DNA from 3 places in the Oleiphilus sp. HI0125 genome. Region 3 is predicted to be linked to each of the others. Evidence: predicted binding sites of a transcription regulator. Region 3 holds the regulator's gene; each other region holds the start of a gene.
The links. Region 3 encodes LexA, which represses DNA repair genes until DNA is damaged. Its sites were predicted from a motif close to TACTGTNTANNTANACAGTA; they were not measured.
Positions count from the first base shown of each region.

Region 1: a site for LexA is predicted at 5,226-5,245, ahead of A3762_RS06385 (YebG family protein). Genes of this name have one in related genera too.
Region 2: a site for LexA is predicted at 6,396-6,415, ahead of recA (recombinase RecA). Genes of this name have one in related genera too.

Region 1 covers NZ_LWGF01000502.1:1,858-12,862, reverse strand. The annotation lists gene A3762_RS06410 (MotA/TolQ/ExbB proton channel family protein) at 1-1,278, opposite strand, end outside; gene A3762_RS06405 (DUF3450 domain-containing protein) at 1,288-2,013, opposite strand; gene A3762_RS06400 (MarR family winged helix-turn-helix transcriptional regulator) at 2,644-3,171, shown strand; gene A3762_RS06395 (triacylglycerol lipase) at 3,168-3,950, shown strand; gene A3762_RS06390 (alpha/beta hydrolase) at 3,954-4,751, shown strand; gene A3762_RS06385 (YebG family protein) at 4,892-5,182, opposite strand; gene A3762_RS06380 (hypothetical protein) at 5,347-5,565, shown strand; gene A3762_RS06375 (histone deacetylase) at 5,814-6,719, shown strand; gene A3762_RS06370 (DUF6488 family protein) at 6,969-7,322, opposite strand; gene A3762_RS06365 (HupE/UreJ family protein) at 7,349-8,146, opposite strand; gene A3762_RS06360 (hypothetical protein) at 8,212-8,604, opposite strand; gene A3762_RS06355 (acyl-CoA dehydrogenase family protein) at 8,782-10,548, opposite strand; gene A3762_RS06350 (nitrate- and nitrite sensing domain-containing protein) at 10,740-11,005, opposite strand, start outside.
Region 2 covers NZ_LWGF01000901.1:41,548-52,552, reverse strand. The annotation lists gene A3762_RS15620 (DUF4105 domain-containing protein) at 1-1,174, opposite strand, end outside; gene A3762_RS15615 (DUF3015 family protein) at 1,265-1,741, opposite strand; gene A3762_RS15610 (carbonic anhydrase) at 1,904-2,587, shown strand; gene A3762_RS15605 (molybdopterin-dependent oxidoreductase) at 2,687-4,780, shown strand; gene A3762_RS15600 (cytochrome P450) at 4,777-5,991, opposite strand; gene A3762_RS26565 (hypothetical protein) at 6,010-6,165, opposite strand; gene recA (recombinase RecA) at 6,469-7,506, shown strand; gene A3762_RS15585 (hypothetical protein) at 7,585-8,736, opposite strand; gene thiD (bifunctional hydroxymethylpyrimidine kinase/phosphomethylpyrimidine kinase) at 8,779-9,576, opposite strand; gene A3762_RS15575 (hypothetical protein) at 9,695-10,249, shown strand; gene A3762_RS15570 (DUF1415 family protein) at 10,242-10,808, shown strand; gene A3762_RS15565 (diguanylate cyclase) at 10,824-11,005, opposite strand, start outside.
Region 3 covers NZ_LWGF01000588.1:2,811-13,815, forward strand. The annotation lists gene A3762_RS07235 (sensor domain-containing diguanylate cyclase) at 1-124, opposite strand, end outside; gene A3762_RS07240 (response regulator) at 129-1,142, opposite strand; gene A3762_RS07245 (hypothetical protein) at 1,258-1,797, shown strand; gene A3762_RS07250 (DMT family transporter) at 1,794-2,684, opposite strand; gene A3762_RS07255 (hypothetical protein) at 2,884-3,135, shown strand; gene A3762_RS07260 (SulA-like leucine-rich domain-containing protein) at 3,218-3,667, opposite strand; gene lexA (transcriptional repressor LexA) at 3,664-4,278, opposite strand; gene A3762_RS07270 (hypothetical protein) at 4,447-5,661, shown strand; gene A3762_RS07275 (response regulator) at 5,806-6,444, shown strand; gene uvrC (excinuclease ABC subunit UvrC) at 6,431-8,296, shown strand; gene pgsA (CDP-diacylglycerol--glycerol-3-phosphate 3-phosphatidyltransferase) at 8,308-8,859, shown strand; tRNA gene A3762_RS07290 (tRNA-Gly) at 8,959-9,034, shown strand; tRNA gene A3762_RS07295 (tRNA-Cys) at 9,318-9,391, shown strand; tRNA gene A3762_RS07300 (tRNA-Leu) at 9,423-9,509, shown strand; gene A3762_RS07305 (DMT family transporter) at 9,585-10,451, shown strand; gene A3762_RS07310 (thioesterase family protein) at 10,534-10,983, shown strand.

The sequences.
Region 1 (11,005 bases), on a different contig from region 3:
CGAAGTTAATACGCTGTGTGCGAACAAAATAGGCACAGCGACCACCAAACCAAGCACGGTCGTCATCAAGGCTTGCGAAATACCAGAAGCCATTAGTTTTGGATCACTCGTTCCGAACACAGAAATACTTTGGAAGGTTGCGATCATACCTACAACCGTACCAAGCAGCCCCAATAATGGCGCAACGGCGGCAAGTAATTTCAAAAAGCTTTGGCCTTGTTCGAGGTTTGCTAATTCTGCCATCACTGCTTCATCAACTTTTAGCTCAAGCGCGTCATTGTCATTCTCTACATCGGCAGATTTAACTGCATGCAATACGCGACCTAGGGGGTTGTCCTGTCGTAGGTCTTGAGACTGTAATTGTTTGCGTACGCCTAACTCAGCCTTAAGCAATTTCAATAGCTGGTATAGGCCTATCAATAAACCAATCAAGCCAAGCGCAATAATGATGTAGCCAATGTTCCCGCCTTGTGCAATACGCTCTTGAAGCGTTGGCTCGCGGTCAAGCAATGCAAACAATTCGCCGCGCGTTGGATCAATTAACAGTGTGGTAGGGATTGCAGTATCCAATTGCGGAATCTGCGAAAACGTCTCTGAAGGTTGGGTCGGTAGTTCGCTCAATTGTTGCTTGCTAAGATCCCAAGCTAGGTAATTACCTCGCTCATCCATCGCACTAAAGGTACCGATACGAAGCACTTGCTTAGGGGAAGTTTTTCCATCCAATGCAACAACGGGAAGATCTAATAATTCAATCTTCCCTGATTCAACAATTTCACTTTCAAAACTACTGAATAAGGCTTGTAGCTCAAGAAGGGTTGGCACCTTACTGGTCTCGGCAAAACGCAATGCTGTAATACGATCAGGAAATTGTGCACTGGTCATCGAATCTTCAAGGCTAGGAATTAAATCCAGCGCGCTTTCTTTCGCAACACCAAATACTTCGCCAAGTGTGCCGCTCGCTAAATCGAGTTTTTCTTGAAGAGTTGCGATGTCGTCTTCGTTCTTATCAAACAAGGCTTTCAAACGTTGCTTTTCTTTTTCTTCCTCAGCAATTTCCTGATTTGTTTGGCGAAGCAAACGCTTCTGCTCAGCCAAAGCAAGTTTCGATACACGCTCACGCTCAGCATTTTCTTTTGCGTCGTTCTTCACAATCGACTTTGCGAGCGCAATAAAATCTACATTTTGCGAATCTTCGGCCAGGCTTTTTTGGGCAAAAAACAGACCTGCATTCACGATTAACAGAAGACCAAGTACTTTGCCTAAAGTAAATTGTTTCATGTCAGCCCCCTACTTCGCTGCTGTGACAAGTGGTAAAGCTAACAACTCTGGAACACGTTGCTGCAAAGCAATCTGCATCGCCTTACTTAAATTAAGGTTTTCACCTCGATCTAATTGCGCCCAGCGCTGTTCAGCTGGGAGCCACAACGCCCCTTCAGAGCCATCACGTGTCTGATAGTAAAGCGAGGTACGCCCAATTCGCAGATAACTAACTTGCACCTGTTCCTCTGAACCGATCAAATCTGCGGTATAAGTTTCGATGGTGCGGCCGTATGCAACTTCGTTCTCATACGCTTCAAGAATTTGGCGATATTTTTCAGCGATACTAATATCGGCGCGGTCAACTAATGCGAAAAGTGAATCCAATTCAGCCTTACGCTGCGCTAGTTTGAAAGGAAGATCTTCCTGCACTAGCTCTTTTAGTCGATCGACCATCACAACAAGCAACGGCAGCATGGCTTGTTCAGTTTCGGAAATAGAATCAATCTGCTGCTGCAGTTCTACCTTTTCCTTTTCCTGCGCCTGAATCAAGCGACGCATTTGAATATTGTAGGCTTTAACAAGATTGAGTTGACGCTCGGCTGCTAGAACTTCATCTACTGTTTGACGCGTCTTTTCAGAGAGCTGATCGATTCTAGTTTGCGACGCGGATGCAACTTCATGTGACGACCGAGTTAGCTTCAAAACTTTTTCAAGCATTTCTTCCGACAACGCTGGGAGTGAAACCGTTACCAAGCAAACCAGGGCCATGACGCGAACAACAAATCGCCGCACACAACCGAAAAGAGACATGCAGTAAAAAAACATAAACCGAACACTTAAAATAAATTGAATGGACTTATTACAAATGAGAATGATTATTATATAGAATTTTATTTACAGCGCAAAGCTTAAGATAAACTAAGTCAAAAATTTAAAGTTCCAAGACCAATACGAAGGGAATGACATCGAATTAATGCTGATTAAAATCTGAGGACTAATCATCACCATGCCTTCAAGTCGTGAATAAAACATACGTGTCATTGCAGTACTGCACGACCTGAATCATGTCCTGAAATACTGCGACAAAGCACTGTTAATTGACCAAGGACACGCCTTGCAAACGGGCTGTGTTGAGGAAGTACTCTGCCGTAAGAATATCGAACAGTGTTGGCAATATACGACCGAGTTTGTAAGAACTTCCGAAGGGAATGCGCTTATTATTTAAGGCTTAAGCATGAGCCATTAGTTATTATGGTACTAGCATGTAAGATATTCACTCAGACCCTACCTCTTGTTTATTTCACCCGATAAGCCTGATCCAAAGCCCGTTTAGTTCAGTATTGAACCATATTGATTGAATATTCAACTAATTAAGGCCAGATCTTGCACACCCAAAGCGATGCATCAAACCGACTACTTGCCTGGAAACACCTAGTCGAGGCATATCAAACCTGCCATCAAAAATATGCCCGTATGATGAGCCACTTCGATCTTACGGTTTCACAATTTGATGTACTTACTGGAATCGAGAGCTTAGGTGACAAGGCCACGCCCAAAGAAGTAGCCAAAAGGCTATTGGTGACGAAGGGCAACATCACCAGCGTAACTCGTCGTCTATTAGAAAGAGGTTTGATTCATCAAAAGTCACACGCTCTCGACAAAAGATCCATCATTTTGGAATTAACAGACTCAGGAAAAAGTCTGTTAGCGAATGCCAAGCTAGCGGCCAAACAATTCGTTGCGCAACAACTAGCCCCCTTCTCACAAAGTGATGTGGATTTAGTCGGCAACTTGATGCAACAAATGCGATCTCATTTGAATTCCAAAGATTTCGATTTCGCTGTCCAAGGTATTGTCAGTCAACACACCAGCGAACAAATGAATCTCTCATCAATGGATACCCCACAATGAGCACTACACATCAACTTAGTACCCCGAGTTTTAAGAATGGCCTGCTGGAATACCGCGCCGCACTTGACCTAATTGCCCTACCCGCATGGATGTCATATTTGAGCGTAAAACAGCAAAAAGATATAGGCAAAGGCCGTCACGTATTTGTTCTGCCTGGTTTCGGTGCTAGTGATTCAAGCATGAAACCACTCCGGTTTTTCCTAGAACGTCATGGGTTTAAAGCAATGGGCTGGGGACTTGGAGTCAATCGTGCTGGCCTAGACAAAGATTATGACCTGCACTCCATGGAATGGGAGTTACCTCCTCCTAATCCTCATAATGGAGAGTTCGGTGTACCTCATCTCTGCGGTCTAATGGCTGAGAGAGTGAAAGAGTTTTACGAACAAACAGGAAAGCAAGTTTCGCTAGTCGGATGGAGCCTTGGTGGCGTAGTTGCCCGAGAAGTAGCGAGAGATTTACCCGAAATGGTCGATCATGTCGTAACGCTGGGCACGCCGCTTACGGGCGGCCCAAAATATACTGCGGCCGCACCTATCTTGGCCAAAAAAGGCTTAGATCTGGACTGGATTGAGGCTGGCGTCGAAGAGCGAAAAAAGAAGCCCATTCAATGCAAGCTCAGTGCAATTGTTAGTAAAACAGACGGCGTCGTTGATTGGTCTGCCAGCGTATTGCCCGAAGACCAACAAACACGATATATCGAAGTGAACGTTTCTCATTTAGGAATGGGGTTCAATCGACAAACCATGTCACTCGTACTCAAAGAACTGCAACAGGACTAAGCGATGCCTTCAAACATAAATGCGCTTAACATCGATACAAGTACGCCCATTCTGTTTGTTCCCGGCGCTATGTCCGGTTCTTGGATTTGGGAAGATAATTTTGCTCAGCACTATAGAGCGATGGGTTTTAAAGTTCATTGCATGACCTTCAGCGGGCATCATTTATCTTTTAAGGAACGGCTTAAGCTAAGGTTTAATGACTACGTCGATGAATGCATTGAAGCAATCGAAAGCTTTGATAAGGCACCGACCGTCATTGGCCATTCTCTTGGTGGACTTGCGTCCCTTCACGCCACTGCTCACGCTAAAGCCCATGCATTGATCTTAATGTCGCCTGTGCCAATTTCTGGAGTTGTCGGTTCGATGAGCTCTCTCGCTAAAAAGTCACCAATCTCTCTCGCCAAATTTATTACCGCCGCGTGTTATGCAGGTATAACCCGCTACGGAACACCCCCGATAGGAATATATTCTAATACATGCGACACAGCTGATGCTGACAAGGTCACCGCCCAGCTGAGGTCCGAATCAATTCCAGTATTAATGAAATTACTATCACCTCCAAAATTGATCAGCACCAAACTTCATCCAAGCAACATATTGTTTCTAGCTGCCAAGGGAGATCACATTATCCCCCATACCGAAATTCAGAAAAGCGCAGATCAACTCGGCGCGGATATAAAAATATACGAAGGCCTAAGCCACACCTATCAGGCTGAAAGCTGCTGGCCGGACATCGCTGACGATATTCTGCAGTGGTTACATCAATCAAACATGAAAGACTACCAAGCGAGCGCGGCGTGAGCGCTAAGCTGTCTTTCAACCTCGTCATGGCCTACTTATACAGCGGTCTATTATTTCTCTAAAAAACGAGTAGGGTTTGATTGGAATCCTGAGCACCGCTTTTGTTTCACGTATTCGCGGTCACGTGCTCACGATGCAAATCAAGCCTGCTTTGTTTCTAGCTTTACAACTTCTGCCTTTTCTTCTTCAAGCAAACTTTCGGCATCAACTCCCTTAAATAGTTTTGCCACCTTCTCTTTGTTTTTAGACAGCAAAACAGACAGATCTTCCAGTAAGCCATCATCAATATCTACACCCTTAGCTTGTATAAAAGTAGCAAGGTTGTCTGCTACATCTAGCATCTTGTCGTAGCGATCTGCTTCTCTTTTGTCTGTCGTCACTAGCTTTTCAACCCCTTTATGTTCAACCACATAACGCGTAATGATCGCCATGATTTGCTCCTATTTTTAATTCGTGTGAATACACTATCACAAATACTGTATATACAAACAGTATAATTATTAAATTTTATCATTCAAACAAAGAAACCTTTTAAACCGATCCATTGAACCTCAATGTATAAAAGCAGAGTGGATAGCGTAATAAGGAGCATCGAATGCCAAATTCAAACAATAAACGAATGGGTATCAACGAAATGTCGGCAATCACAACCATGATCGCCAATGGTGAGCTAGAGAAACTGAGGCTAGCCTTGCTCGACAAAACACTCAAAGAGCTGGAGCTAGACTATTTGCTTGACTTAGCTCAGCTCAAAAATAATCCAGAGATCACCAAGCTCTTAAAGCAACATGCGGATACTAGCTTTAGATTCTAAGGCTGGGTTCGTGGGGCTGCCGGCAGACTAAATGGTAGCCATCTCGATCGAGGAAGAGTTATACAATTGCAGAGCTAAGTTATTGGCTAGATACCATGCAATACTTCATTTGTTAACGCGATCTTGATTCATTACCGCGTAACAAAAAACGTTGAAAATACCGCATGACTTCATACTTGTTATGTCATTGGCCTATATTTCATTTCTAGATTCAACTAAAAATAAGGGAGCATCACGATTTGAAGCGCGTGCCTTTGGTTTATCATCCGAAGTACAGTTACCCTTTCGACAGCAAACATCGTTTTGTCATGTCTAAGTTTGAGCGCTTGTACGATTATTGTTGCAATGCAGGGCTTGTAGCATCTAACGAACATCAACCATCCGCGGCGCGAATTGATGAACTTACTTTATGCCACGCTTCTCGCTATCTCAATGATTTGACTCATAACACACTAGACCCCAAGGCTTTGCGTCGTATAGGCCTACCGTGGAGTGAAGCTCTCATAGAGCGGACGCTCATCTCCCCAAACGGTACTCTGTACGCTGCCGAATTAGCCATAGAGTTTGGCGTAGGCGTGCATTTGGCGGGTGGAACACACCATGCGCATTATGACTTTGGCTCTGGGTACTGTTTGCTTAACGATCTCGCGTTTGTGAGTCGCACTTTAGTTGCTCGAGGGCAAGTTCAACGTGTCTTGATCTTCGATTGCGATGTGCATCAGGGCGATGGTACCGCAGCCATACTGCAGGAAGATGAGCAGATATTTTGTTGTTCCGTGCATTGTGAAAAGAATTTTCCATTCCGCAAGCAGGAAAGCGATTTGGATGTCGGCCTCTCCGTTGGGATGCGTGACATGGAGTACCTCCATATCGTTGAGCAAACGCTCGTGCGGTTGCTCGAACACTTTCAACCCGACATTGTTTTATACGATGCAGGCGTTGATGTATGGAAAGGCGATGCGTTGGGGAACCTTAATATTTCGCTGGAAGGGATTCGCGCACGAGACGACTTAGTGCTTGAGCATTGTCTAGATCGAGCGATTCCAGTTGCTACAGTGATTGGTGGTGGCTACGACCGTGATCATGACGCGTTAGCTAGGCGACACGGCATTATTGTTCATGCGGCACAAGACGCCTTTGCACGCTTTGCATAGCACGCTTTCTCTGACATAGTTCTTTAAAAAATTTGCAGCAGCATATTCTCTTAGAAATAGGTCGTTATTTCTCAACTCTAAAAAAAATGTCGGTTCCAATCATAGTAGGTTTGGCAGATGGATGCCGACTAAGGCCTGATGCACATAAGAACCAAAAAACCAGACACCCGTCAAAACGAACAAACCCCGGTATAAAAACCGGGGTTTGTCAGCGATCTGAAAGGAGGTGTTCGCACCTCCTTCGACTACTTATTGCCCCGTAAAGTTAGAAGCTAAGTACTTTCCGTTGATGGTATAGAAAATATAAAGCGTCTGATTTGCTGGGTCAGCAATCGCATCATTCTTAAATGAAACAACCCATTCAGGACCATGTCCAAACGATTTTTCTTCGACAGAGCTAGCCGTAACCTCCGCCCAAGAAGCATCGATCTTCCCTCTATTAACGAGCTTTTGAACATGTGCCGATGCTTTATCAACAGCTTGTTCGCTTGTTATTGGGTCATGTTGATGATCATGAGAATGATCATGCCCCGGCCCAGCTAAAGCAAACTGGCTGAATATGAGTACCGCACCAAGCAGTAATGTTCTAATAAAGTTAATCATAATGTCTCTCTTTAAAACTTTGTTGTTCAGTCAATTGAATCGTGATGAGTTTTAGCTGGGACTTTCATCGAACTAGCATCCATTTCCTCATGGGCATGTAAATGATTATCTGCGCTGAAACCAAAATCATCAGGATGCTGCTCGTGCGAATATCCATGCAATTGCTGCAACAGAAGTAATATCCCTAAAGACATTAGAAATACATTTGCCGCATTAATAAAGTTAGTGAATGATTTTGTCCTACGCCACCCTGCAAGGAGAGCCACCATCACAGCGAGTACCGCTATTTGTCCAAGCTCTACACCAAGATTGAACGAAAGAATTTTAAGCACTAAGCCTTCTTCTGCGAGAGGCAGCATTTGCAAGCGCGTCGACAATCCAAAGCCATGAATCAAGCCGAATACAAATACCATGATCAGCAGATTAGGCGAAGCCACATTCAAATACTTCTTAAATCCTCCAAGATTATCGAAGGCTTTGTAGATGACGGTTAGCGCGATTACAGCATCAATCAAATAATAATTTGCCTGAACATGATACAGCGTCGCAAATAGCAACGTGATTGAATGACCAATAGTAAAAGCAGTTACAAACTTAACAATATCGTTAAATTTGGTAAGAAAGAAAACAACGCCGAAGAGGAAGAGTAAATGGTCGTACCCAGTGACCATATGGCTGGCACCCAGCTCCACGAAATCCCAGTTTGTGGCCTCAAGTGCCTTTGCCTTATCCGCCTCAGACATACCATGGCCAAAGACGAAACTACATAAAAAATACATACCAATAGCGACAGGCCACCGGTATTTTCTCAATACAGATAACATTGTGTACCTCAATAATAAATCTTAGCTTTCGCTAATAAAAAAATGATTTAAACCTAAGAGAACAACTATATTGGAGGCGCCCTAGCCTGAGATGAAAAATAGAATCGGAAGATAACGGGAACAGGAGCATCGCCTCGATAATCTTCAACGACAATCGTCTGTTCACGGTAAACATAATCGGAGCTTAGATAAGCTTGGGAGTCATGATCATTCAGCTTCTTCCCATTCTTTACGGTCCAGTCTTGGCAAAGCTCAACTACCTCACTAGTATGAGGTGCGATTTCAGCCGCAAATGCATCAACATGATGAGAAGAAATACTGTGCGTATGTATTAACTGAGAATGGGTGTGGTCATGACCATCATGATCATGATTCGAACCCAAATGGATATGCGCCGAAGCCGATTGCATTGATAAGAAAGCAATCGCTAAGAAAAGTTGCCAAATTTTGCTCTTCAAAATATCGCGCACGGGATTCCGATTATAAAAAATTTTGCAAAAGTATATGTATGCCAGTGCGGGAATACTACCCACAAAATATGACCAATTATTAAAAAGCGCAGTTTAAAAAACACTGGACTATAAACGAAAAAACCGACCCTAAGGTCGGTTTTCTAATGCAAGGTCAAGAATTTATTAGAACTCTGCTTCAGCAAGATCCATCAAGGTAGCTTTACCTGCTTCGACATCTGCCGCTAGCTGATCCATCTCAGGAAGATACAGGCGATAGAAGTGGTTTGCTGCTTTCACTTTTCCTTCTAAGAAGTCTTCAGAGAAGCGCGATTTCGTACCGTTGTCTTGAGTTTGCTTAGCCATCTTGGCCCACATTACAGCCAAACTAGTTAAAGCAAACATGCGTAGGAGCGGTGTTGCTGCTGCGCCCGCTTCTTCTGGATCGCTCATCACTGTTTTCACCAATCCCATCAAGGTTTGGGTCAACTTCGCGATGAACTGCTCAGCTTGCTTCTTATGCTCTGGCAATGCATCAGCGATCAAGTCATTCATTGCTGCGATATAAGTGCGAGGTAAACGACCGCCGCGCATCGTCAGCTTACGTCCGATCAAATCAAGCGCTTGAATACCATTTGTGCCTTCGTAGATACGTGCAATGCGTCCATCACGTAATAACTGCTCTACTGGCCAATCTTGGGTGTAACCGTTACCACCCATAGACTGAAGTGCCGCATCTGCGCTGAAGTAGCCTTCGTCAGTCAAGAATGACTTCACGATTGGCGTCATGATCTGGAATAAATCATCTGCTTTTTCGCGATCCGCTTCTTCTGGAGCTGCATGTGCTAAGTCTTGCTGATAAGCAGCCCAATACGCCATTGCGCGGCCAGCTTCAATCAACACCTTTTGCTTAAGCAGCATACGACGTACATCTGGGTGAACAATAATTGGATCTGCTGGACCATCTGGGTTTCTAGGGCCAGTCAATGAACGGCTCTGCAGGCGGTCTTTCGCGAAAGCCAAAGATACTTGGTAACCGGTTTCAGCTAAACCAAGACCCTGCATACCTACCATGATGCGCGCAGCGTTCATCATCGTAAACATGCACTTCAAACCTTCATTCTCTTTACCAACAAGCCAGCCTTTCGCACCCTCAAAGTTCATGACACAAGTCGCTGATCCTTTTATCCCCATTTTGTGTTCTAGGCCGCCACAGAACGCAGGGTTACGTGAACCATCTTCAAGGAATTTCGGAACCAAGAACAATGAGATGCCCTTACTGCCTGCAGGCGCATCCGGAAGCTTTGCCAACACCAAGTGAATGATGTTATCAGTCATATCGTGATCGCCGCCTGTAATCCAGACCTTGTTACCGGTGATCGACACACTACCGTCCGCTTGCGGCTCAGCTTTAGTTTTGATTAGACCAAGATCTGTACCACAATGTGGTTCTGTCAGACACATCGTGCCAGTCCACTCGCCCGCAATAAGCTTCGGCAAATAGTAAGACTGCTGGTGTTCGTTACCGTGCAATGTCAGAGCGTCAATAGAGCCGTGAGACAAACCTGGATACATACCAAACGATAAGTTGGTAGAGCAGCACATTTCATCAACTACTACTTTCAAGAAGTGTGGCAAACCTTGTCCACCATGCTCAACGGGTGAAGCGAGACCGCTCCAACCACCTTCTTGGTACGTTTTGTATGCTTCTTTAAAACCAGAAGGTGTTTTTACTGTTTTCGCTTCTGGGTCGTAGACACACCCTTCCCTGTCACCTGATGCATTGATCGGTTGAAGTACGTTTTCTGCCAATTTTGCAGCTTCTTCTAGTACAGCACGCTGCATGTCTTCTGTCGCGTCGGCAAATTGCTCGATGTTTGCGATGTTGCCGGCTTTAAGAACTTCAAAAAGAACGAAGTTTATGTTGTCCATTGGCGCTTTATAATGATTCACGATCTACCTCTTCACGTATTGAGTTTTCGTTTATTTCCGTGGGTCGTGCTGCTATACGCGCTCAAACGTACTTTGGGTTTCTCGTAGTGAAAAAAAGTCCGTTGAAAAACAACGGAAAAAACGAAGTAACAAATGACAATACACAGGTATTGAGATATATCTTCATTTGTCTGATGTTCGGATTGAAAGGCTTAGTTAAGCATTGGAGAAATTTTGAGGTGATCTTTTATTTTTTCTTCCGCTTCAACGAACAATTTGTCTAAGGGTGTAATCGCGGAGGACGCTAGATCAAAGAAAGTCTCGGAAGTCACAGATTTCAAATCGTTGTTTAACAACATCGATTCAACGAATGATAACAACTGCTCAACATGCAATTGAACGTCGTTTAAAAATAAGCTCGCCCATTTTTTGTTGCCCATGAGACTCGTCTTCTTAGTAAATGAAGACTCAAGCGCTG
Region 2 (11,005 bases), on a different contig from region 3:
TCGGTGTACTCGTAAAGCTTTGATCTACGTTAATTTTACTTCGCTCGGACAATAGTCTGATTGTACGCTTATTGTAATACGCAGCTTCATCAGGCTCTTCTTTAGCTCGGTATCGCGCGATGGACACTGCAAGTTCTATTGCCTGAGCTTTATGTTTGTCACTTAACACTGATGTTGATGTGAGCTCTGATACTTCCCGATTTCGTTCATTTAATAGCTGTTCAGCAAATTGCTGTGTCGCATAAGAAGTTTGATTACGGCGGTGCTTTAATGCTGTTTGCATCGAAGGTCTAAACCTTGCGCTCTTAATGAGTCCGGCTTCTTGCAAGGCTCTAACTGTATCGGCTGGAATTACATCTGTGCTGAATTGTTTTGATAACTCAAATCTTGTACTAGAAGCATCGAGAAGTGTTAGAAGATGATACGAGCAGTTCTCAGTAAAAAAGTAATAGTCGAAATGCGTATCTTTAATCTCCCAGACATGGAGCATGAATAGCTGCAATTCCTGATTGTTTATGTCTAGTTCGTATTCCCACACATCTCGGGATTCAAGGTAATTGTATTCTTTTACTTTTTCATAATACGGCAATACCGAAAAAACACCTGGGTAACCTCCACTCAGGCCTTTGTAGCTAAAAACAAGTTCGTTATCGTTCGGGTCGGCGTTGGCAGCATAATTAATACTGTACGAAAGTAGATCGCTTTTATGTGTAGAGCTGTCGATGCGCATTAGGGTATGACCAAACATCGATGAAGGGCTGTTCAAATATGCCGCAGGAAAGATCAGTGTTAAACCCTGCGCTGATACATCTTGAAGAAATTGCTTGAGCTCAGGACAGTTTAAATTTTCATTGGTTAAATAACCGTGACTTTGAAGCCAGGTAAAGCGAGCAGGATATTTACATCGGTATTTGTTGAAGTCTGTTCCGAAAGTTGACATCGCTTCAATGGTGGCACGGAGTTCACTTTTGGGATTGGTTTGTCCGTCAGGACTCAGAAAAAAACTAGGATCGTCGACTTGGCTTCCTTGCTCGGAAAGAATGCCGACCTGATGATAGTGTAAGAGGTCTAGCCATTGTCGATCATTAGCTAGTTGGGTTAGATCAGAAGCAATACTTTTCGTCGCTGGAAGTAAAACAACCAAAAACACGAGAATAATTACGAGTAAGCGCATACATCCATGCCGCACGAAAATATTATTATTTTAATAAGAAGAGCCCTCTTTCAGACGAAAGAAGGTTCTTCTTTAGCTCTTTTTATGTTGTTAGCCGAGGTATTTCGCTAAACGAACATTTTGCGTCATGATGCTTACGATAGCGTCATACACTTGAGCAGATGAAGTCTCTTCAGTTGGGAACATTTGATCGAAGTTATGTTGAAGTGATACACGGAATGCACGCTTGTCAGCGTCTTCAATTCCGATCATTTCAGCTAGAGTGTCAATTGTTTCACCTTGACCAGTAGCTGACTCCATCGCGATTAAATCGATGTTCTCATCAATGAAATAGTCAACGCCTGATGCCAACGGGCCGCCAGCTGCTTCACAACCTAGTGTGCCAGAAGTCATACCAAAAGTTTGGTTGCCAGAACTACCGTTCGTTGTTGCTGCTAGAACGTGCTCAACCCACGAACTTGGAGATTTAAATACAACAGCTGTACCCAGACCACAACCCGCAGGACCATTTGCCATTGCAACGATTGGTGCAGACGCGATAACAGCGCCAAGTAGTAATTTCTTCATGTAAGTATTCCTTCATCTGTCCATAAATGTATCGATACTTCTTCAATGCCCAAAGCTTGCGCTAAAAAGCAATACAACGAAGAACGCTTCTAGTTTAGACTAATTAATTAGTAGACAAACAGTTTTATGATATTAAAAAAGAATAAAGTATGGGGGTAAGGGGTGTCTAAGATCGTTTCTGGAATTTTGAAGTTTAAGAAAGACGTCCACAGCAAAAAGAAGGAATTATTTGAAAAACTGTCTCAAGGTCAGGCACCTGAGGCTTTGTTTATTACCTGCTCGGATTCGCGCATAGATCCTAATCTATTAGTCCAAACCGAGCCTGGTGAGCTGTTTATTATTCGAAACGCAGGAAATATTGTCCCTCCGCATAGTAGTCAAACAGGTGGCGTGACAGCCTCGATTGAATATGCTGTTGCGGCCTTGCAGGTCAAGCACATAGTGATCTGTGGTCATTCATGTTGTGGCGCAATGCAGGGTGTTATGAATCCTCAGGCTGTCAGCGAGTTGCCTCATGTCTCACAGTGGCTGTCTTTCTCAAATGCGGCACTACAAGTAGTAAAAGAAAAATACCCTAACGATTCCGATCAAGAGCAGTTAAACCACTTGATTGAGCAGAACGTACTTCTCCAAATTCAGCACTTGGTGACGCATCCGCAGGTTGCAGCAAAACTCGCAACCGGAAAAATAACTTTGCATGCTTGGTATTACGATATTGGCAGTGGCGATGTTAGAGCATACGACGAAAGTTTGGCCAAGTTTGTGTCGGTGGAAGAAAAGTATAAAGATCTAGCAAAAGCAATGATCGTTGAGCAAGATCAATGCTGCTCTAACCACGATTGCTAATGGAAGAATAACTATAGAGCAAAAGCGCTCTGCAAATACAAAAATAATAAGGTAACTATGACTGACTTACCCCAAATTACCCATAAAAGAGCCTGTCATTTGTGCGAGGCTATCTGTGGCTTAGATATTGTTACACAAGGTGATCAGATCCTCAGCATTAAAGGAGATAAAGATGACCCCTTGAGTCGAGGTCACATATGTCCGAAAGCGATTGCGTTGCAAGATTTACATGAAGATCCAGATCGTATTAAAAAACCGATCAAGAGAGTGGATGGCGAGTGGGTAGAAATTCCTTGGGAACAGGCGTTTTCAGAGATCGCTGAGCGAGTCGCGGCGCTTCAAGGTGAACATGGTAACGACAGTCTTGCCGTGTATGCAGGTAACCCAAACGTCCATAACTACGGTAATTTAACGCATGGCAAATTACTCAGAAAGGCATTACAAACTAAGAGTAATTTTTCGGCCACTTCATTAGACCAATTGCCGCATCACTTCGTTGCTTTGTATTTATTTGGACATCAGTTCTTAGTGCCAGTACCTGATGTTGATCATACAGATTATTTCCTTATGTTTGGTGCAAATCCTGTTGCGTCAAACGGCAGTATGATGACCGTTCCTGACATAAAAAAACGTTTGAAGTCGATTCAAGAGCGACAGGGTAAGGTCGTCGTACTCGACCCGAGACGCAGTGAGACCGCCGACGTTGCAGACGAGCATTACTTTGTTCGTCCGAGCAGTGACGTATACGTTTTATTGGCGATGCTGAGATATGTTCTTGAGAACAAAGATACGCCGATAGATTTAGGCGTCGAAGTGCTTGGTACAGAGCAGCTTTACGATATGCTTGCGTCGTTTTCGATAGAAAAAGCGGCTCTACAATCAGGTATTAGTGCTGACGAGCTTAAGCATGTGTTTGATGCGTTTTTGAATGCTGATAAGGCTGTTATCTATGGGCGAATGGGTGTGTCTACTCAGCGCTATGGGACAATATGCCAGTGGGCGATTCATCTAATCAATCTCTATAGCGGAAATCTCGATAAGCAAGGTGGCGCAATGTTTCCCTCATCGGCAGTTGGGTATGTGAAACCTGGTGAACCTGGCCGTGGTCATTACGCGAAATATCATAGTCGAGTATCTGGGCTTCCTGAATTTGGAGGGGAGTTGCCGAGCACTGTATTGGCTGAGGAGATTTTGACGGAGGGAGAAGGTCAATACAAAGCCTTGTTTACCATGGCTGGTAATCCTGTGTTATCTGCTCCGAATGGACGCCAACTTGATGAAGCATTTAGCCAATTAGATTTGATGGTCAGTTTGGATTTTTATCTAAATGAAACGACACGCCATGCTGATTACATTCTTCCGCCGACGGGCCCTCTTGAACACGATCATTACGATCTTGCTTTCCTTCGCCTGTCTGTTCGAGATTATGCTCGTTACAGCGATGCCATCTTTGAGAAAAAAGAAGGCTATATGCATGACTGGGAGATCTTAAGCGGGTTAGCTAAGGCAATATCCATTGCTAAAGAAATTCCTTTTAAGCCACTTATCCCTCCACATATGTTGATAGATATGGGCTTACAAATGGGACCTTATGGCAAAGCTGCTAATCAAGGATTAGCCTTGAGTTTAGATAAGCTTAAATCAAATCCTAGCGGGATCGATTTAGGACCGTTGAAATCTGGGTTGAGCTCGCGCATCTGTACTGAAGACAAGTGCATTCATGTCGTTATTGAAAGCTTGTTGCCAGAGATTGAAGCTCTCGCAACGCGAGAGGAAGGTCGAGATGAAAGTTGTGACTCTCAGACAGAGTTCTTGCTCATCGGGCGTCGTCATATCCGAAGTAATAATTCATGGCTACATAACTCCCAGAGACTTGTTAAAGGCCCTCGACGAGATCACGCCTTACTAAATCCTAACGATATTGATAGCTTGGGGATGGCTGAGGGTGAACGAATAGTGGTTCAGTCTCGAGTAGGTAAAATAGAAATAGACGCGTTTTCATCAGACGAGATCATGCCCGGCGTGATTAGTATTCCTCATGGCTGGGGGCATGATCGTAAGGGCACTAACTTATCGGTCGCCCAAGAGTGCGCTGGTGTCAGTGTGAATGATATCGTGGACGATCAGTACTATGATCCATTAACAGGGAACGCGGGGCTTAACGGCGTTCCGTGCTCTGTCCGTAAACTCTAGCGACGACAAACTCTGAGCTTCATACCACTTTTGTTAGAAAGGGTGATTTGAGGCTCTGGTTCAATCTTTGTTTGCTCGCATAAACTGAAAGAGAACTGCTGAACAAAGACGGCCAAAATAATTTTATTTTCCATCATGGCAAACGAATTGCCGATACACACTCTATTTCCTCCTCCAAAAGGCATATAAGCATATCTCGGGATCTTCGCTTCGTTTTCCGGAGAGAAACGCTCCGGATCGAAAACGTCTGGGTCTGGGAAATACTTGGGGTTGTAATGGTTGATGTAGGGGCTCACCATGACATGTTTATCTTTTGGGAAAAACACGCCATTGATTTCGATGTCTTTGTTCGCTTGACGAGTATTTAAAACCCAAGCGGCGGGATACATTCGCATCGCTTCTTTTACAACTTGCTCTGTGTAGCTAAGCTCCGCTAAGTGATCAAAGTTTAACTCTCGCTTTCCCACTACTTGATCTATTTCATCGAACAATTTTTGTTGTATGTGAGGGTGTGATGCGATTAAGTAAAATACCCATGTCATGGTGTTGGATGTGGTTTCATGCCCAGCAGAAAGAAGGGTAATTAATTCTTCCATAAGCAGCTCTTTTGGCATTTTAGAGCCGTCTTCATATTCAGCTTCCATTAACATGGAGAGCAGATCGTCTTCGAAGACAAAGGATCCATCATCTTGTCTTCTAGCGTCGATCATCGTTTCAATATTATGCATCAATTTTGATTTAGCTCGAGCAAGTCGTTTTTGTCCCGGCATCGGAATCCACGATGGCAATACAAACATGCTCTGGAAGCCTTTATTCATGATGAATTGCAATTCATGAATCAGCGCGCCGATTTCGTCAGATAGTGCGCTCATATGCTCCATATCATTATTGAAGAGTGTTTTAGATACGATATACAGCGTGAGTTTGAACATATCATCGTTCACATCCCTCACTTCGTCTTCTTCCAGCGATGTTGCGTAGCGATACGAGTAATCGATCATCGTTTGCGCATAGTTTTGAATTCGGCGAAAGTGAAAGCCAGGTTGGGCAAGCTTTCTCTGTGTCTTATGTGAGGAGTAACTGTTGTTTGTTACCAAACCGTTGCCGAGCACATGAGCCATCACGCCTACATCACATTCAGCCTTGCGAAAATCAGTGTAGTGCTTCACTAGAATATGGTGGCTCATTTCTGCGCTAGTAACAAAAGATATCCGCTCACCAGGTACGCGCTAATCAGCCACATGTTCTCCGTAATTAACGGCGGAACGAACAAACGCTAAGGGATTTCTAGCGAAATCAAATAAGTTCCCAATTAATGGGCTTGCCGGCATCACACCTTTAAGCGGAGTAGGGCCGGGAGAAGTAATAGTAGGATCGCGGAACATGAAAGCTTTTCTTATTAGTCTTTATTTGAGGGTAATAATAATTTCACTTCATTGGCATCACCACGCGCTTGTTTTGCGTGCTTCTGTTTTATACGGCTATAAAAAATTATTTTCGATCGCGACATGTTTTGTCGTTTTCGTGCGTATAGTTAATCTCGTGAAGGCTGACGAAGCTATGAAATAAAACTGAGAAATAAAAAACTGGACAGATGCAAAGAAGCTAAACATAATACTGATCATCTATACAGTATTATGTGTTTGCAAGGACGCAAACAAAGAAAACACAACGATAGGGGAAACATAATGGAAGGCAATAAACAAAAAGCGTTAAACGCTGCGTTATCTCAAATTGAAAAGCAATTTGGTAAAGGTGCAGTGATGAAAATGGGTGATCAACCACGTGAGTTGATCCCGTCAGTCTCTACTGGGTCACTCGGTTTAGATATCGCTTTGGGTATAGGTGGCTTGCCTTACGGTCGTATCGTTGAAATTTATGGCCCTGAGAGCTCTGGTAAAACAACGCTGACGCTTCAAGTTGTTGCTGAAGCCCAAAAGCAAGGAAAGACTTGTGCATTTGTTGATGCTGAACACGCACTAGACCCCATCTATGCCGAAAAGCTAGGTGTTAATGTAGATGAACTATTGGTGTCACAGCCAGATACTGGTGAGCAAGCTTTAGAGATCGCAGACATGCTAGTTCGATCTGGAGCGGTCGATGTCATTATCGTTGATTCCGTTGCAGCACTTACGCCGCGTGCTGAAATCGAAGGTGACATGGGTGATTCCCACGTTGGCTTACAAGCGCGTTTGATGTCTCAAGCACTGCGCAAGATTACAGGTAATATCAAGAATGCAAATTGCCTATGTATCTTCATTAACCAAATTCGAATGAAGATTGGTGTGATGTTTGGTAACCCTGAAACAACAACAGGTGGTAATGCACTTAAATTCTATTCTTCTGTTCGTTTGGACATTCGTCGAACTGGGGCCGTTAAACAAGGCGACGAAATCGTGGGTAATGAAACCCGTGTGAAGGTAGTGAAAAATAAGGTGTCCCCACCGTTTAGACAGGCTGAGTTCCAGATTATGTATGGTAAAGGTATTTATCATATGGGCGAGGTGATCGACCTAGGTGTGAAAGAAGGCTTGGTCGATAAATCAGGTGCTTGGTATGCATACAATGGCGACAAAATAGGTCAGGGCAAGGCGAATGCTGCTAAATTCTTAGAAGAGAACCCTGAAATCGCAAATGAAATTGAGCAGAAGATTCGTGATAAGTTCATGCCTAAGATCGACGAAAAAGGCGATGGCGAGCCTAAAGAATTAGAACTGGAAGTTTAAAAATCCCCCCTCCGTCTTAGTGTTTTGCTAAGACTAGTTGTATTGCTAATGTGCAGCCCGCTTTCGAGCGGGCATTTTTTATTCTACAAACTCTACCTCATCAAACGCTTGCTCTACGCTTCCTTCGCTCGAATAGTCGTCGAATGAGTTCTGTGCTTCGTCGTCATCAATACTGGATTCTGACCATGGAGTGTCACCTGGACTGTCGTCTAAATACAGACTATCCAGCACTTCTAGTACTTCAATCGATTCATCGTCATCGCTTTGTGTATCATCAATGTTGAAGTCTGTTTCTTGTTCAGGCACTTGGCTTGCTGCAAGTTTGGCATTACTGACCAATAGCTCAATGAGTTCATCAATGGTGGCGGGAATAATTGGTGTTTCTGTTATTTCGTTTGATAAAGCGAAAAGCTTTTGTTTTAGAGCTATAAAATAGTCTTCTGTGTCAGATTCATCGAATTCAACTAAGCGTTTACTATCAAGTGCGGTTTTGTATGCATGAAGCGCTTCGGTATCTGCCTTTTGAGCTCTGTATGCGATACCGCGTCGGTCACGGTAGTTACCACGAATGTATATTTCCGTGTCGGCGATGAGTGCCTGAGCTTGGTTAAAATAGTAAGGGGAATAATTTTCGGCTTCAGCTTTTTCTGCACGATCGAGTGTTTTTCGTGCTTGATTCAAACTCGACACGAGTAGAGTATTAATCTCTAGCTCATACATGCTTTTGCGAACACTTGGTTCAAGCTTCAGAGCTTTCTTAATTCGATCATCCTCAATCAGAAGCACTAGCTCTTTCATTTCTTTTTGTAGGTCTTTCCAGTCTTCGGGTTGCCATTTTGATGCCTCTAACTCAACCAGTAAGTTTCGATGCTTTACGAAGTCTTTCAGATTTCTTTCGACCGCAGCTCTGGTGAATTGTGCTTTTTCTAAAAGTTTTCTAGCAGCGATAGTTGCTTGTGCAACTGACGGTTGTTTGTCTCTAGGATTGTTCAGAGATCGCTCAGCATCTTTTAAAGCTCGTGTTGCTGAGGAATAGTATGTTGGAGAATAGAACTCCAAACCTAGGTTCTCTGGTCGAGCAAACAATTCCGCTGTCCGTTCATACATTGCCCTCGGGTTATCTTGCTCGACTTGTGATGTTTCAATGCTTTGGTAGTCATTCTCTGGTTGAGACGCACAAGCTCCAATTAGTAGTGCGATAAGAACGGGAAGTAGGCGTGAGATGATCATGTTTGTTTAACTTTGAATTGTTTTGGCGAATTGTACGCAGGTTTATAATTTTATTGTGTGATTCATCGGTAAGTTTCTGAGTTCGTTCTTACACGAATCGTGTAAATAGTTTCTGGAATTGCTAAGCGTTTGATGCACGTAGTCTATTGCAGTCTTGGTACTGTTCTGCAGGTCATTGCCCAAGGCTATGTTTGCGGCAATCGCTGACGCGAGAGTGCAACCGGTACCATGAGAGTTAAGCGTACTAATTCTTTCATGACGGATTGTTAGTACATCGTTTTTGTTGATGAAAGAATCCGTAACAGTCGTTTCATCAATTCCATGTCCGCCTTTTAGCAGTATCGCTGTATTAGTACTTTCCGAGATACTCTGGAGATCTGATATTGAATAATCGGGGAACAGCCGCGATGCTTCCACAAGATTTGGCGTGATCATTGTTGCGCGAGGTAGGAGCAGGTTTTTTATTGCTTCGACGAGTGTATGACTCTCCCATTCGGTGCCCGAGCTACTACCCAATACTGGATCAACAATCAGTGGAATTTGCGCATAGTTGTTGAGTATGCACGTAACGCTCTCGATCTGTTCGGCATTGGCAAACATTCCTGTTTTTATTGCAGCCACGTCGTATTCGTCTAGTAAAGTGTTTAGTTGAGTTTCAACATGTGTGACCGGTATGGGGTGCATCTCGTTGATTGCCAGATGGTTTTGGGCTGTCGTTGCGGTAATAACGCTCATGCCATAGCATTGCAGAGTTTGAAAGGTCTTAAGGTCTGCTTGTATTCCTGCGCCAGCGCAGCTGTCAGAGCCAGCAATCGTCACGCAAATTGGGTACTTCTTCACCTTGTTAGAGATCCATTTTTAATCAGTTAGAATGTCGAGTAATAAGTGAAACACATACTAAAGATGGGTGGCAAACTGGGTGTTTAAATTTAGGAAAACAGTACTGGCATTTGCTTTTGTGTCATGGGTTCCTCTATCGAATGCTGTTCAGCCAGAGGATATTCTAGGTGAATATTGGAATGACCCTTTATTTGGCGTTGCATCTGCAGATATTATGCAGCGAGTTGAGGTGCTTCATTGTTTGCTGTTTCCAAATACAATCGCAATAAATGCGGGCGAAGTCGTTCGTTTTGTTTTCGAGAACAAAACAGATGAAGCGCATATTTTTTTATTCTCGCAAGATCCTCAATCGGATCTTTTGGATGGAGATTATATGGATTTTGTTCACGATGAGCATCATCACGCGACTATGCCTCCAGATAATACCGAAGGACACAAGCATGCGCACAACACCGAATCTGATGATGCTAAATCCATTGTCGGCACGTTAAGCGATCGCCCGACAATGGCTTTAACTGCATTTGATAAACGTGAAATGATCCTTAGTTTCGATAGCCCTGCTAAAGTTGTTTTGAAATGCATTCTAAAGGGGCACGAAGACCAAAACCACGAGAGCATCGTTTGGGTCAAACCATCTAAAGGTCAGAATGAAAAAGAACATAGTTATGAATGAAGATGAATTGCTTGCGTGCGAGCAAACTAAACAATGGTTAGAAGAAGTGGTTATTCGTCATGACTTGTGCCCATTTGCAGCGTTGCCGTTTAAGGTCGGTCGAGTTGGTATCTATGCTTGCTTTGAGTCGTCGTTGATAGAGACCTCTTATTTTATCCGTGATGAAATAAACCGCCTGTTCGAATCAGACACAGAAGAACTCGAGACAAGCTTGCTGGTGTTAAGTCCCAATACAATTTCGCAGTTTGAGATGTTCTTAGACTTCGTTGATGAGTTAAATGACGGGGTTGAGGACTCTGGTTTGTCTGATGAATTGCAAGTCGTTGCATTTCATCCTGAGTTTGAATTTGAAGGTGAATTAAAAAATGCTCGATCTCACTACACAAATCGTAGTCCTTACCCAATGATTCATTTGATCAGGCAAGAGTCTATGGCTAAGGCAATACTGGCTTATGGAGAGGACAAAACGGAAGATATTCCTCATCGAAATATTGATTTTCTTGAGTCGATGGATGAACAGACATTTGCGCAGATTAGGGGATATGTAGAGCTCAAATGAGAGCCAGATCTTGCATCAAGAGCTTTCAATCACGATTTGGCTTTTTCCGCCGTTTTTAGCTTCTGATAAATTCCGGTCAGCTTTTTTCCAGGCTGTATCAACGTTGTCCGTTTGACTCACAACGGAGCCTCCGATCGACAAGGTTGTGTTTATAAACTCGCCATTACTTGTCATTATTTTTAGTTCAGAGAATTCTT
Region 3 (11,005 bases):
CCATAAAGCTGTTCCAGACTTTTACATTGAACTGTTCATCAATAACAACTAAGCCGACATCCACGGTTTGGACCATGTCCATCAACCAATGGAATTCTTTCATTTGTTCGAGTGCTGCTTCCATATTCTTAATTCAGTAGGTAGTTGATTTGCTCATACAGTTTATCGAGCGAATCTTCAGTGAAGAGCAATAGCAGGTCACATGAGATGTTGTGGTTTTCGATGCTGTAATTAATTTCAATAGCCAGCGTTTGCTTCCATTGGTTTGAATTCTTGCCAATCAGTTCGTTGACTTGAACGTGCTGACCCAGCACTACCGGATGTCCTTGGCTAAAGATGAGATCGATTTGTTCAGCCAGACCATTAATGCAGGCTCCGCTTAATATGCCGGCCATTTCCATTAGCAATTCAAGTTCTGCCTTACTATCGATCTCGCCCTGAAAATTCAGAAGGCTTGCCATGTCCTTAAAGCAAGAGTCGTTGAAGATGAGCAGCGACTCTCCAGAAATGCCTGAACCAATAAAGCCTTGGCATACAGCCGAATAGCTGGATGTCTCTTCGGTATGAGCCAGAGCCATTTCCAGTTCGCCAACATCAATGATGTTAACGTTAGGAATAGGTAATTTTACAAATACGTTCAAATAGCGAGCAAGAAGATCCGCGGCTTGCCCCATTGCGACGTTGCTAGCCTCTTGCATGTATTCGCGATAATCGATGCTAGTGATGCTGTTGATTGCATCTTTGACGTTCGGATTTGCGGATGCTTCATTGGCTGTACGATAAAGCCCAAAATCTTCCAATAGGCTGATTAATTGCCCTTGGTCTATTGGCTTTTTGAGAAAATCGATCGCTCCCAAGCGCTTTACGCGAGCATTGGCCTCAGGCTGAATATCGCCCGATACAACAATGCTCATGCAAGGCAGGTCTAGCGATGAAATCATCTCGAGTGTTTCATAGCCATCCATGACGGGCATATTTAGATCGATAAACATGACGTCTGCTTCACCCGCTTTTACGAGCTTCAGCGCCTCTGCTCCGTGCTCTGCAAACTTCACCTCAATATCCCAGTCCTCAGGGAGTGAAGCTGCCATTTGCTTACGTGCGAGTTTTGAATCGTCACATATTAATACTTTTGTGGTCATCAGGCGTTTTTGTCCTTATTCATTTGCCTTTAGTTCAGTAAAGATCATGGTTTACGTCTCTTCAAGTGCGGATTAGAAAAGCAACACGTATACTGCGCATAAATTTGGAGGGTATATGAAAAATTGGCGAGATGTCGTGCAGGCACAAATGCTTTTTGCGGGTCGGTATGAGAAACAAATTGCTGCAATGAATAATGTAAGTAGCGCGGATCGTAAGCTTATTTACAATGGCTATTTGATGTCCTTAAGTACGGCATGGCAGGCATGGTTGAACGAGTGGTCTGAGCTTCTCTCTCCCAAGAACAAAGTGAATACTATCCAAAGTTGGTCAGAGTTTCTGTCGATCTACAGTAATGTAGCGTCTGTTAGCGCCTTCGTTGAACGAAGTCGCGGTCGCGAGAGCTGGGAAGCTGGTTTTATTGATCTAGATAACTTTGATCAGCGTGAGGTTCTTGTGTGTGTAGATGCTTGGGTGTTGGCTGACAAAAAAACTGCCGAGGCAGCTCAGAACGACGGGTTGATGGGTGATCTTTCCGTCACTCAAATTGACGTGCGAGCTCTCTCGTTAAAAATGGGTGTAGCAGACGCCTCGCAAATGTTCGGTGAGTTGAAGCGATTCATCTCTGATGTGCGAGAACAATACGCCGAGTATTAATTAAGGTCTTGTTTTTTAGGCGTCCTGCTTAAATACAAGCCGATGATGATCACGCTGCAGGCGATAAACTGCGTGTGGTTGAAATATTCCCCTAAAACTAGAAATGCAATGATAACAGTGAATACTGGAATCAAGTTGATGAAGGCAGAGGCTTGAGTAGCAGGTACTCGCGTCAGAGAATAATTGTATAAGCCATAGGCGCCGATCGAAACGATAATGCCAAGATACATCACGGCAACAACGCTCGTTGTACTAATGGTTTCAGGTAAAGGGACGTACATCGCAGGCCCAAGAAAGAAGATTGCTCCAACCCAAGATTGCAGAGCTGTGAGAAAGAGAGGGGAGTAACGACTCACTAAATGCTTCACAGCTAAGGTATACACGGCAGCGCAAACCATCGCTAACAATTCGTAAAAGTTACCTAACATCGGATTAGGGGCTGTCTCTGAGCTATCTCCAGCAACACTTAAAATAATCGCACCGACAATGGCGATGGCAAATCCTAACCAAGTTCGAATATGCAGACGTTCGTCGAGAACAAGGTAAGCGCCAATTGCAGTCAATAAAGGCAGAAGAGATGTTACAACGCCAGCTTGAGATGCTGTCGTGTTTTGAAGTGCTAATGATTCAAATATGAAATAGAGGCAGGGCTCCATTATCGCCATCATTAATAGTAGCTTCCAGTCACCTCGTTGATAGTTTAGACGCCCCATCCAACGCAGCATGAATACGAAAAAGACACTGGCCAATAACATTCTTCCAAATAACACTTGGGCAGGATGTAGCTCTTGAAATGTTATTTTAAGCGCTATGAATGAGCTAGCCCAAATCAACATGGCGAGAGTTAAGGTAAAGATCGCGATATTGGAAGACGGTTTAGTTGGCATATTCGGCCCAAATGTAAGCGTTAAAAACTATGGCGAGATTATAGGTAAGCTATTCAGGCCCTGAAGAAGAAATATTGTTATTTCTTTCAATTTAATAAATTTTATATTTAATGACGCTTTGATCCTCTCAGAGCATAGAGAGCCTATGTCTCCCTGTGATACCATTCATCGTTAATGAAAACAGATTTGTGGAGTAAGTGTGAGTACTGCAGATAGTTCTTTCTTAGAGATTGTTCAGCAAGACGATGGTGAATTTGTTTTAAAACGAATCGATGAAGAAGGCGCATTAGTAACGATCCAGTTTTCTGAGGAAGTTAGTGAGTACTTGCGTGAGCATTCTGTAGAAGTTGCAAAAGCGATGATCGGTGCCGGTGTTCAAACCGCAAGCGTAAAGTCAAAAGCTGCATACGAAGCGCAGCAAAAAGAAGAAGTCCCTTCAACAGTACATTAAACTCAACCCATTTTTTGAGCGCACAGTAAATTATCCATAGTGCGCTTTATCTCTATATGTAATATCTAGTTTGTCATGTTTTCTATCTACTTCTGACTAGAATTCCGTGACTATCACCCTCAATCGATGCGCGTTCAAGCTGTTCAAAAAACTCGTTGTTGATGCCTTTTGTCCATAAAATAGCTGCATGGCAGGTACCCATTGCTAAAGCTTTTTGACATAGCGCATCACCGGATATTTGCTTGTTTGATCGAAGAACGATTATTTCATTGAGATCTGTTTTTCGTTCAGATTTCCATCGATGCAGTAGTTCGCTAGGCGGATCTATTAATGCGAGCCAGCGTTGTTCTTGATTCAGCTTTGTAAGCATAGGCAATAGCATTTGAACACTATCTGCTTTTGACTTCGCGATAATAATCTCTGTTACGTTCGCTTCTTTTTTTGCGCTATTTGGAGCGTCTATTTCAATAAACGAAGTATTAAGTGCCTTGTCGTTAAAACCTAGATCTTGTTGGATGTATGCTTCATTCATTGGATTGTATCCTTTCTGATAACGCCAACGGCTAAACCTTCAATTGCGAGCTGCTGTTCTTTCAGATCAACAACGATTGGTTGAAATTCTTCATTCTCAGCATGCAGTTCTACAGTATGTTTGTTTTTGAAAAAGCGTTTTACGGTCACTTCATCTTCAATTCTCGCAACAACGACTTGGCCATTTTTAGCTTGCTCAGTTTTATGTACAGCTAATAAGTCGCCATCGAGTATCCCTATGTCCTTCATACTCATACCTCTTACGCGTAAGAGGTAGTCAGCTGAGGGATTGAAGAATTCGGGTTGCAGGGTGCAGTAATCTTCGATGTTCTCTTCACCTAGAATCGGATTACCTGCAGCTACTTGGCCAACAATAGGTAGGCCATCATTCGCCGACTCATCTTGAGGTAGTCGAATGCCGCGACTAGCACCTGGAACAATCTCGATAGCGCCTTTTTTTGCAAGTGCTTTGATGTGGTCTTCTGCAGCGTTCGGAGATCGAAAGCCGAGAGCATTTGCGATTTCTGCGCGTGTTGGTGGATAACCTGTTTCATCTACGTAGGTTTTTATCAGAGCGAGCACTTCGCTTTGTCGTTTGGTGAGTTTTTCCATGTCAATTACCGCAATTGGGTTATCTGTTTTTATATCCAGTATCTGTAAATGTATACAGTGTTATTTTGTTTGTAAAGTTTATGGATAAATCTTTTCCAAGACTTGCTCTATTCGCAGATCGCAATTGCGGGCAGAATTCGCCCAATAATAACAAGTTTGGTGGTGTCCATGATTTTGCGCAGAATTGCCTTCGTTTCAGCTTTTTTTCCTAGCGTTGCGTTTTCTTCTTTTGAAGCTGAATTAGGTGTCGAATGGCGAGGCTTTTCGGAATCTGGATTATATGGACAAGATAAGAGTCAAACCTCTGGGCGTTTAGAGCTGGGCTACGATGGAGAGGTCCTTGGCGGTGATTACGAAGTATTACTTTTTGGACGTTATGACAGGAATGACGACGAGCGCAGTCATGCTGATTTGAGAGAAGCTGCGTACACATACATAGGAAGCAATTGGTCGCTAAAAGCGGGCGTAAGCAAAGTGTTTTGGGGTGTTACTGAGTCGCTGCATCTAGTCGATATTGTAAACCAGACTGATGGTGTAGAGTCAGTCGATGGTGAGGATAAGCTTGGTCAACCGATGGTGCAGTTCTCTTCAGAATATGATTGGGGGACGATCGATTTGTTTTGGTTGCCCTATTTTAGAGAGCGTACTTTTAATGATATAGAAGGGCGTTTGAGTTTGCCCCTGCCAATTGAATTGGATCATGCACAGTACGAATCAGGCGCTGAAGAGAATCATCAAGACTTTGCCGCACGTTATTCGCATTACATCGACGATCTTGATTTCGCGATTTCTCATTTTTCTGGTACTGGGCGAACGCCAATATTGGCGCCGAATAACCCGATGGCGCCTTCTGCTTTTGTTCCATTTTATGAGCAGATCGATCAAACGGGTTTGGAACTCCAGTATATTTATGAATCATGGTTACTAAAGTTCGAAGGTATTTCAACGAAAGGAATCGATTCTCGTTACTCTGCCGCCGTCGCAGGATTTGAATACACGCAGGTTGGGATCTTTGATAGTTATGCAGATTTGGGTTGGATTGCTGAATATTTATACGATGATCGTAAGAGTGACAGTCGCATAACGTTTGAGCAAGACGTGTTTGTTGGATGGCGTTATGCGTTTAATGATGAAGACTCATCCGAAATACTATTGGGCGGTATTCTTGATCACAAAACTCATGAACGTATCTACTCACTTGAGGCAAGCCAGCGCCTCACAAGCGATGTAAAGCTTTTTGTAAATGCTTGGGTCTTTGACGGGAAACCTCATTTGACCACTGATCCAATGGATATCCTTAATGCAGCGACCGACTCCTCGCAGAAAATGAGATTTTTGCAAAGTGAGGATCATGTGCAATTTGAACTCGTGAAATACTTCTAAAAAAAAGTGCTTGGTAGGAGGCTTTTGAAGCAAAGGTTTCACATTTTTCAGGAAAGGTCATAAACTTCGCCTATAAGTGAAAAATAATGTAAACGATGAACTTACTGTTATGTGTCTTAGCGATAACATAGTGCGAGGTGTCAAGTGATAGATGTATTAGTGGTTGATGACCACGATCTTATTCGCGCAGGGATCGCACGTATGTTGCAGGATGACGTATCCATAAATGTGATTGGTGAATCTGACTCAGGTGAAAACGCCATCGACTCAGCTCAATCACATAAGCCAGATGTTGTGCTTATGGATATCAAAATGCCCGGTATAGGGGGCATTGAAGCCACGCGACTTATTAAGAAAGTCAGTGATGACATCAAGGTTGTCGTCGTCTCTGCATTGACAGATTCCCCTTCAGCACAAAGAGTCCTTGATTCTGGGGCTTCCGCTTATGTATCGAAGAATAGCCACATCAGTGAAATGATTAAAGCCGTAAAGAAAGTGCATGCGGGTGAGCGTTACATTAGCCCTGATATCGCACAAAATATGGCTTTAAATGAATCCAGCAATGATCCGTTTAGTGAACTATCCTCTCGTGAAAAGCAGATTGCTGAGATGATTATGGAGTGTCGTAAGGTTCAAGAAATTTCGGACGTGTTGTGTTTGAGCCCTAAAACGGTTAACTCCTACCGTTATCGCGTATTTGAGAAACTTGGCGTTACCAGTGATGTAGGTCTAACGCTCATGGCAGTAAAGCACGGATTGCTAGAAGTCGATGCCACAGAGTAGTCAAAGCGCAATCGCGCAGCCATTTGACGCTAAGAACTTCCTTAAAAACTTATCAACTGCCCCAGGTGTCTATCGAATGTTCGATGGTGCTGGGCAGATCCTCTATGTTGGCAAGGCCAAGAATCTAAAAAAACGCGTTTCTAGTTACTTTCTTAAGAATGATCATGCGCCTAAGACTCGCGCGCTGGTCTCAAAAATTCAAAATATTGAAGTCACTATTACGAATAGTGAAACAGAAGCTTTGATCTTAGAGCAAAATTTGATCAAAAAGCTGAAACCTCCCTACAACATTTTGCTGCGGGACGATAAGTCTTATCCGTATATCTATTTGGCGACCGATAAAGAATTTCCTTCACTGAGTCTTAAACGCGTTAGGACGAAAGGCAAAGTGGGGCAGTATTTTGGGCCTTTTCCGAATGCGCATGCTGTCCGTGAGAGCCTAGGGCTTCTAGAGAAAATATTTAAAGTTAGGCAGTGCCAAGAATCGTTCTATAAAAACCGATCACGTCCTTGTCTGCAATATCAAATCAAACGCTGCAAAGCGCCTTGTGTTGGATTAGTTGATAAAGATGAATATTTGCAAGACGTTCATCATGTCACGATGTTTTTGCAAGGCAAGAATCCAGAACTTCTTCGACAGTTAATAGATGAAATGGAGACCGCTTCTGAGGACTTGAGGTTTGAAAAGGCGGCAGAACTGCGAGATCAGATTCAGCACCTTCGCCATGCGCAAGAGAGCCAGAGTGTTGAATCAGGAAGTGCAGATCTAGATGTGGTTGCACTGTCTGATGGCCCTGGTGTTTCGGTTTTTTCGATGCTTTTCGTCAGAAAGGGCCGAATTTTAGGGCACAAAAACTATACCCCTAAAATGCTCTTAGACGAGAGCAAAGAAGAGCGGCTTCAGTCATTTATAGAGCAGTATTATGTGGGTTCTGGTGCCGAGAAAGACTTGCCTTGCGAAGTTATTTTGCCCTTTAAATGCGCGGATGAGACGATGATGAGCGAAGCCGTTCAAAATGTTGTCGGGAAAAACATTCGGTTTGCGCACAAAGTGAAGACGATTCGAGCTCAGTGGCAAAAGTTGGCACAGACAAATGCTGACAGCGCCTTAAAAACCTATTTATCCAACAAAGAAAATGTTTTTCATCGTGTTGATGCTCTAAGAGCGCTTTTAGAATTGCCAGACATGCCAAAGCGTATGGAATGTTTTGATATTAGCCATAGTTCTGGGGAAAAAACTGTAGCGTCTTGCGTTGTGTTTAACGATCAGGGGCCGCTAAAGTCAGATTATCGCACCTTCAATATAGAAGGGATTGAGCCTGGAGATGATTATGCAGCGATGAAGCAAGCTTTGTCGCGGCGATATCGAAAGGTGAATGAAGAGCCTAGTAAGCGTCCGGATATCATTTTTATAGATGGTGGCAAAGGGCAGTTGAACATGGCAATAGACGTGTTAAATGAACTGAATGCCAGCGACATTTTATTGCTTGGTATCGCCAAAGGAGCAACACGTAAACCAGGTTTTGAAACCTTATTTATTCCTGATGGGCAGGGCGGCCTTAAAACGATACAATGCGCGTCAGATGAACCTAGTTTGCATCTGATGCAGCATATTCGCGATGAAGCCCACCGATTCGCAATAACAGGTCATCGCAAGCGAAGAGATAAGAGCCGCAGGCAGTCTCAGCTTGAAGGGATTGATGGCGTTGGCCCAACGAGACGGCGCTCACTGATCAAATACTTTGGCAGTGTGCAAGGGATTAAAACAGCATCGATTGAAGAAATAGCCAAAGTGGATGGCATTAGTAGCAGTCTAGCGGAGCATATATACCTTAGTCTGCACGGTGATTGAGTAGAGAAAAAATGAATTTGCCGAATATCCTTACGCTATCGCGTATTGTTTTGATTCCCGTTTTCGTGATCGCTTTTTACCTTCCTTATGATTGGAACTATTACGCCTGCGCAGCATTATTTTGGATTGCTGGCGTCACCGATTGGTTTGATGGCTATCTAGCACGTAAGTGGAATCAAATGACGCCATTTGGAGCGTTTTTGGATCCGGTTGCAGACAAACTGATGGTGACGATTTCACTTGCCGTGATTATTGAAGAGTTTGGCGTATGGTGGATAACGATTCCTGCAATTATCATTGTAGGGAGAGAGGTTGTCGTTTCTGCTCTCCGAGAGTGGATGGCGCAACAAGGTAAACACGATAATGTGAAAGTTGGATATATAGGCAAAGTGAAAACAATGTGCCAAATGAGTGCGATTTTCTTTTTGCTGATTGGTGCAAAAATTGAAGCTTCATTCTGGTTTGGTTACGGTTTGATCGTTATCGCAGCAGTCTTAACTTTGTGGTCAATGGTTCAATATTTAGCCGCTTCTTGGGGAGCATTATTCGCAAACGAAAAGTAATTAAAATTAAGTGCTTAAAGGTGCTTGACTCCTTAATTTGATTCGTTAATATATGCGCCTCTTCGCAAGGCAACAGCCTAAACGCGATAAAAGTTTTACGCGGGAATAGCTCAGTTGGTAGAGCACGACCTTGCCAAGGTCGGGGTCGCGAGTTCGAATCTCGTTTCCCGCTCCAAATAAAAATGCCTCGGAAACCCCGAGGCGTTTTTGTTAAAAGGGCACTATAATACACGTGCTTTTTTAAGTAGCGCGACTACAAAGCGCTAAGTACGATTGCACGACCTAAGGTAAAAAATGCTCTGGATGCAGCAATCCTTGCTCATCGAAAGCACTTAAACACCTTACAAAATGTGGCGCGTTAGCAAAGCGCTGAGTACGATTGTACGACCCAAGGTGAAAAGTGCACTGGATGTAGCAATCCTTGTTCATCGAAAGCACTTAAACACCTTACAAAATGTGGCGCGATAGCAAAGCGGTTATGCACTGGATTGCAAATCCACGTAGGCCGGTTCGACTCCGGCTCGCGCCTCCACTCTTGATGTATAAGAGTTGGTAGCCCCCCTGCCCGGGTGGCGAAATTGGTAGACGCAACAGACTTAAAATCTGTCGTCCTTCGGGACGTGCCGGTTCGATTCCGGCCCCGGGCACCATTTTTCTTTTGTTTCCTTTTAGTTGTTATTCTGTATGCTCTGCGATTGCGGTTTGATTGGAAGCATTTCTGTTTTATGTTCCGTACAATTTCTCTTACTTCGATTGCATTACTAGCATTTGCTGGAAATTCAGTCTTATGTCGCATGGCTTTTACCCCAGCATCGTCGGCCGATATTGATCCAGCTAGCTTTACCGCAGTGCGCCTGATTTCCGCTGTGATAGTGTTGTTTCTTATTTTATCTTTTAGTTCAAACAAACGTGAGAGAAAAGCCGAGGGCAATGGTCTCGCGGGCGCGATGTTGTTTGTCTACGCAGCGGCATTTTCTTTTGCTTATACCTTGTTGGATACCGGTACGGGCGCGTTGATTTTGTTTGGTAGTGTGCAACTTTCAATGATTCTGATCGCCTACTTTCGTGGTGAGCGCTTATCGGGTTCCGAAATTTCCGGATTTTTGATCGCTTTTGCAGGCTTAATTTACCTTATTCTTCCAGGGGCGGGAGCACCGTCCTTATTTGGTTCTATTTTGATGAGTATTTCCGGCGCGGCATGGGGCGTGTATTCATTGCGTGGTAAGAATTCGACAGATGCTCTATCTGATACATTCTTCAACTTTTTACGCACTCTCCCCCTCGTCGCAGTGTTGCTAATTAGTGGTGTTATTTTTGGCTCTTTGCAACTTAGCGCTGAGGGGCTGCTCCTAGCAGCTCTTTCTGGGGGGATCGCCTCAGGTCTGGGTTATACGATATGGTTTTTGGCTGCAAAGCGTTTGAACACCAGTCAGTCGGCTGCGGTTCAGTTACTGGTTCCGGTTATTGCTGCTTTTTTTGGACTAAGTTTATTAGATGAGGCAATTACTCAGCGTCTTGTTTTATCTTCGTTATTGATCTTAGGTGGAGTATTACTTGTCGTGATCACACGAGGTTTAGCTGCTTCACATTAACCATTTGTCTTTCGGATTTGCAGGTTAAGTCTCGAGTCTGGTTTAAGCTTCATTCGTACGTTTTTATTAGTAAGGTATGTTTATGTCTCGTGTCGAACTCGATTATCCAAGTCCTACTCACTTTTCTAGACAACTTGCTGTGCGCATTAGTGACATCAATTACGGAAACCATTTAGGGCATGATGGGATGATCACCATGCTTCACGAAGCGCGTGTTTTGTTCTTTCGTTCATTTGGGTACGAAGAGTGGGACGTTGATGGTGTGGGGACGCTTCTTGCTGATCTGGCTATTACGTATAAAAACGAAGCTTTTTATGGAGACTTGCTCAATATAGATATCTCAGTACAAGACATTGGAACTAAAAGCTGTCAGCTCTATTACAAAATGACGCGTGTTTGTGATGAACAGAGCGCTCCGCGCCAATTGATTTCAATCGCAAAAACTGGCGTTGTGTTCTTTGACTTTAACTTACGCAAAACTGCTTTGGTCCCTGATGCTTTTAAGGCTTGTCTTGATGAGTGCTTGAAGTGATCAGTAAAACAAGCTAGTTGTA